DNA from 2 places in the Neobacillus sp. FW104-15D2 genome. Region 1 is predicted to be linked to the other one. Evidence: riboswitches for the same ligand, from Rfam matches in the RefSeq annotation. Region 1 holds a riboswitch; the other holds the start of a gene.
The links. A riboswitch is a leader RNA that binds a small molecule or an ion and turns the genes downstream of it on or off. The one in region 1 is predicted to bind cyclic di-GMP.

Region 2: another riboswitch for cyclic di-GMP. It lies ahead of AC3WR0_RS24410 (GGDEF domain-containing protein); the one in region 1 lies ahead of AC3WR0_RS14960 (S53 family peptidase).

The regions. Positions count from the first base shown of each region.
Region 1 is NZ_JBYTCJ010000018.1:35,166-38,295, reverse strand. It holds gene AC3WR0_RS14960 (S53 family peptidase) at 1-1,800, opposite strand, end outside; cyclic di-GMP riboswitch class I at 1,859-1,952, opposite strand; gene AC3WR0_RS14955 (hypothetical protein) at 2,327-3,103, shown strand.
Region 2 is NZ_JBYTCJ010000050.1:5,831-8,960, reverse strand. It holds gene AC3WR0_RS24425 (threonine aldolase family protein) at 1-476, shown strand, start outside; gene AC3WR0_RS24420 (DUF6933 domain-containing protein) at 538-1,041, shown strand; gene AC3WR0_RS24415 ((deoxy)nucleoside triphosphate pyrophosphohydrolase) at 1,044-1,436, opposite strand; cyclic di-GMP riboswitch class I at 1,620-1,704, shown strand; gene AC3WR0_RS24410 (GGDEF domain-containing protein) at 1,864-2,892, shown strand.

The DNA of each region.
Region 1 (3,130 bases):
ACTAGATTCGGTCCATGGTGATTGGCCGCTTTCAAAACCGCCATTTGTAATTAGTTGAGTGACAGTGCCACCTCCGCCTGTTCCTCCGCCGGATGAGGATCCGTTGATATCGCGAATCAAGTTATAAGCATCAGGAGTCCCAATACCTGAAGCCATATCATAACCAGTTGTTGCCGGATAGTACAGGTTACTTCCGCTTGTGACATCGTGGAAAGCGTTATAGGTTTGAGTTGTATTAAACATCTTATAAAGTGTAGGGTTTGCCTGGCCAAGGTTTCCCTTACCGTTTGCTGCTGCATATTGGTTATTGAGCGCAGCAATACCCGCCCATAACGGTGCTGCCGCTGATGTACCGCCGACTACAGTCCAGGCTCCCTGGCTATAGATGGAATATCCAGTGCTTGGATCAGCATCTGCTGATATGTCCGGAACCTCACGTTTTCCGTTCGAGTAACTATTTTGCACACCAGTACCAGACTGGAACGAAGGCATTGCATAGACTTTTGACAGACCGCCGCCTCCACCAGTTTTATTGGTGCTGTTAGCCCATACTGATTCTGAACTGTAAGAGGATCCGCTTAAGTTCAGATGAGTTCCGCCAACACCTGTTACATATGGGTCGTTTGCTGGGCTGTCGACCTCTAAAGTAGAACCGCCGGAATCATAAGCTCCATTGTCACCTGATGCAGCAAAAATACTTTGTCCCTGGGTAGCATATTGCTGGAATATGGTATGCAGGCTGTTCATTGTAGCACTGGAAGCATGCTGTTCACCGATTCCCCAGCTGACAGAAATTGATTTTGATTTATTATCAGTTGCTATTCTTTGATAGTTATCAATTAGGCCTTGATCTGTGTTTGGCGCTTCATAAACGACTACCTGTGCTTTTGGTGCAATCGCGTTGATTACCTCAATATCCAGTTCTACTTCGACTTCACCCTGGCCAGCTGCACCGCTATATCCATCAACGTATACATTTGTAGGCGCAGGGCTTCCAAGACCATAATAATTACTATAGGAAGTAATATTCGAAGCCTTATATCCATCAAGTTCCATTACTGCTACTGTTTGGCCTGATCCTGTATAGCCGGCACTTGCCAGCGGGCTGACATCATAAGCCCCTTTCAACTCAGTTGGAGTATAACCGCCAGACGGGCCGCTGCCCACTCTTGGGTTAACAGCTGCGGGCTTATTACTTACTTGAGGTGATTGTTTTCTGACTTTAGGATGTGTGTAGTGCGCCTCATTATTAAGACCTTCTACATCGGTAATGACTCCCTCAAATTCTGCAGGTATCTCAGGAGCCTGTTCATTCGCAAAATAGTTCTGCCCTTTGGAATTTTTATAGTCATTGATGGTTACTGCAAATGCATCTTCCATCTGTCCGGTTGTTCCATTAACTGTGATAAAAGCATTGTTGGATGATACACCCTGAACTTCAAATCCTTTGCTTTTTAAAAAACTTTTTACATTCTCGACCGTTTGATCCGTCGGGCCAAATTGACTTCTAAATTCTTCAGGTGTTAGGTACTGCTTGTAATTTGGGGAGGAAGGGTCATTGAGACTTGCAATAAAGCTATCCAGCTTATCACTGTTTCTTAATTGCAGGGCCACCGTTAAGGAAGCCTTTGTACTGCGGCTGGTATGGCTAATCAGCTTTCCATGTGCTGCTGCCATTGGCGCTGCACCTTTTAACTGAACGTGGCTGGGAGCTGCAGCGTAGCTTGGACCTCCTGACATGCCCAGTGTCAGGCTTAGTACGGACGCAGCAAGTGGCATTAAAACTTTACTTCTTTTCATTTTTTCACCTCTCCATTTCCCCAAACAAAAAATCTCCAACGTGGCACATTTTTACCAGTCTGGCGGCCCGACTGCCGTGGAATCGTTTGCTGTCTTTCTTTAGGCTCGTGGCTTTGCGTCACCATCTTTCAATGGTTTTGCTTTTTCATTTGGAATAATTTTTCCGATTATCTAGCATTTTAGCTAGTTAAAAATACCAAGTATATAAGTCTATAAGCATATTTACAATTAAAATTTGATGAGAAAACGAAGAGAGTCATAGGGAAATCAGCACTTCTGTCGAGTGGGATGTTTTATCGCATCAGCCAATACTCCTGAAACGAAATTTTCCCAACCTCTATGTCGTCCTAAAGTCTCATACAACCGACATTAAACTTGTCACTTTTCAACAAAAAAAGGCAGTACAAAAGACCGATTAAGATGCTCTTTTTCCTATGTTCAATAAACTGTCACAATTCTCAGCAAACACCCCTGCCCTTTTGAACCTTTTTTTCTTATATAGAAGGTGAAAGGGTGGTGCAATTAAATGAATTTAAAATCGGGTAATATTGCAGGGTTTGAGGAATATTCACAGTTCTCATCACTTAAGGAATTTAACACTCATTATGAAAAGTGGCTGTCAATACATAAGGGTGATTTTTCAAAAGGTGAATTGGTAGGGTTAAAACGTCTTGTCCGTTTCGCCGCTAAGGTTCCTGGAGTCTGTAATGCAAAGATTGGTACTATTTTAAAAGCAATTAATGAGGACTATCATGATAATGGTATCTCACGATCTACATTTAAGCGAATGATACAAAAAGCTAAAGATTTAGGCCTCCTTACTGTTCATGAAACAGAAAGAAAAAATGGATCCCAATCAAGCAATTTATATATTTTTAATCGTTTTCCATCAAATGAACCACCCAAAGAGGAAAAAATGAACCACCATAATGAAACCATTAATCTTTTAAAAACTAATAATCAAAAGATAATAAAACGTCAGGAAGAAAAGCCCCAAGAATTAGATCACACTTTTGTCAGTGATAGAGTTCCCCAGCCTTTTATTCAAGTGGCAAAGTACTTTTTTCCAGAAGCGAAAACCATCGAAGAATATTGGCATATGGTCCTGGTTGCAGCATATCGGAATAATTACGAGAAGGAAAAGGATTGTGTTCTTGATATTGCCATTCGATCTTTCCAGCAGCTCATTCGAAAAATAAAAACAGCCAAGGGAGTAAAACAGCCAATTGCTTACTTCTACGGCATATTGGATAACAAATTTGAAGAGCTTTTTGTTCAGGAGTTATTTGAATTGGCAAATTGAGGAGTACTTTGGGGAATTAGTATTTTC
Region 2 (3,130 bases), on a different contig from region 1:
TATATAAAGGAATTGGCGGAATTGCTGGTGCAATCCTTGCAGGTGAAAAGGACTTTACTCAGGAATCAAAGATATGGAAAAGGCGCCATGGCGGGGATTTAATCAGCCTCTATCCTTATATTATTAGCTCAGACTATTACTTTGATAAAAGAGTTAATAAAATGGGGCAGTATTATGAGGAGTCAAAGGAACTGGCTGAGTTTTTTAATAACTGCGAGAATGTATCCACTTTACCTCAAAGACCCGTTTCAAATATGTTTCATGTTCATTTTCATGTGGCTAAGGAAAGCCTAGTATCGCTCCTGGCAGATATTTATAAAGAAACAGGCATCGGCATTACCGGGAATTTGAGAGAAACAGGAGAAGACTCCTGCTATTTTGAACTAAGCGTCGGGGACAACTACGGCAACATTCCAAAAGAGCAGATTGAAAAAGTATTCGGCTTGCTTGATGAAAGAATCAAAGCTTTATCGTGATTTAATAAGAGGATGCCAACGGGCTTTTTTCTCTAAATAATAGGATAGGCGTGGTAGAACAATGCTGATAATAGGCGCGACTCAAAAAGCATTAAAAGAGCTGGGGATAACACCGGAAGTTTATAGTGAGGAGATCTCGCCAAATACAATGACATGGCATATGAATATGTTTAAAATAGGCCGATACAATAATCTGCTCCTAATGAATGATATTACATTATATAGCTTGACCATTGTGGGAGTAAAAAAGAAAGATCTGCGTAATTTTAATGAGCTTATTCGAAACCATTTTCATACACAGTTCTTGGCTGAGGGGTATAAGCCTGAAAAAATAACCCTTTTTCTAAATCAGATAGACGAAATAACTTTTACAAAAACACATAACAGAAGAGTAGTGGGCTGCATGGTAGATATTGTGAAACTCATTAACCATATTTATCCTTCAGGTAATGACCTGATTGCTGAGAATCCTGTAGAAATAAATAGGTATAATAACGATATGTTTTTTTCAGTTACCAAGGAACGTCCAAGTAAAATGTTTAGGGAGCAACTGGAAAGTCTGTAGAGCTATTCTCTTATCAGTTTCTCCACCGCAGGGACATCGGCCGGAGCCCATACCAGCAAGGCAAGATTTTCTCTCTTCAGCCATATAAGCTTGGAATGTTCAGAAGGCTTTGGTATGTCTTTAACCACTTTGCTTTTAATCGTAATCAATTGAATAGTAAAGCTTTCGTATTCATGAGGGTTTTCATGAAAGATATCAATGGGATCGATTTCACAGCCCAGTTCTTCAAAAATCTCCCTTCTCAGGGCGGTAAAAGGATCTTCCCCTGGTTCTACTTTTCCACCCGGGAGTTCCCACATGTTTGGCATAGACATTTTTGGGGACCTAAGTGCACAAAATATTTCCCCATCCTCATTCTCTATCGGGGCTGCAACCACTTTAACTGCCTTTTTCAAAAAAATGCCTCCGTTCACCATTTTGTCCCTTCATCATATCAAGACAGGAAAACACAAACAAATAGGCTCGTACTGATTGATTAAGTGTCTTGTGAAAATTTTAGGAATCTATAACTATATGCCCTATTGAAATGTCTATTTTTATATAATAGAATGAGTACATAGGACTAAATACCCAAAAATTAAAAGAAATGGCAAACTTATCGAAAGGTAAGGACGCAAAGCTAAAGGGGCTAAAGTCAAACGACAAAGCCAGCCAGTTGCCGATCATAGGATGTTTATTTTCGGCTAATCTTTTAGATTAGCTTTTTTATTTAGCTAATCAGTATTTATATCCATAAATTCTGAACGCATAAGCAAAACTAAGGCATCCGCCAAAAAGGCTTGGCGAATGCCAAGTTTTCCTAATTAAAAGGTGGGAATCGTTATGGAGTCACTGGATAACTTAAAAAGAAGCATTTATCTCTGGATCATCCCATTTATTATTTTGGCTTTAATTATCTTTAGTATTGTCCACCCTAATCCCGCAGCCAGCAGTCAGTTTAACGAAATGGTAACACCTATTCTTTTCTGGATCATGCTTGTAAGCTGGTATATGATTTTCCAAAACCTTTTCTTTCGTGCAATCGAATATATGAATCTGGCAATCATCAGTTTGGCTCATATAGCTTCTGTTTATGATTCTATTTATCACTTTATGGCAATGGGGAAACCGGGCGCATTGGGGATTGCGGTAATCTGGACTCCATTAGTATTTATTCTGTTTTTCCTTACCCTGCAATCGAAATTGGGTTTAATTTATTCGCTAATTATCTTTGCGGTAACTCTTAGTTTTGGCATGCAAAATCTTAATCATATCCCAGCTTATTATTTAGTGCCATTAGCACAATATTATATAGCTAATATTGTTTATATCGTTATACTCTTCTTTTTTCAAAAGGTATTTAAAATGCATGGAGAGATTGAGCTTTTAAAAAGAAATGCGTCAGTTGATACCTTAACCGGGATAGCAAACCGCAGTCAGATTGATCTTTGGCTTGATACACACGCGGAAAAGGCGACCAGACAAGGAACCACTTTTTCTATTATCTTTTTTGACATCGACCATTTTAAAATGGTAAATGATGAATTTGGCCACAAGGCTGGGGACAATGTATTAAAAGAGTTTGCCCAGCTTATTAAGGAATTTCTTCCGAAAACGGCCTTTTTTGGCCGTTGGGGTGGAGAAGAGTTTCTTATCATTTTTAATGGTCCTTTGGAAAAGGCTGCAGAATGGGCTGAGGGCTTGAGGAAAACAATCAGCAAACACGAATTCGCAGTTGGCAGCAGACAAACTGCGAGTTTTGGGGTAACTGATTTTCAACCTGGAGAAACAACCGATGCTATGCTTGGAAGGGCCGATATGGGACTATACGAATCAAAAAATCAGGGGAGAAATCAAATAACACTCGTTTAAGTTTACATCTTAACTTTCTTAAAAGCATCCATGGGTAAATACGGATGCTTTTTTGTTTTGGCTCTGGTATTAAAGCTCAAAGTTGATTTTTCCCTAATTTGATTGAAGCAAAAGGCGCGAGACTCCTCGGAAACGCTATCGCATTTCCTTCGTGCGTGGGCAATTTCAAGGGAGGTATTCAATGTCCTGCGGGAAAAGCGGTCCAAGGGAGACCCCGCAGGTGCATAGCGCCGAAAGC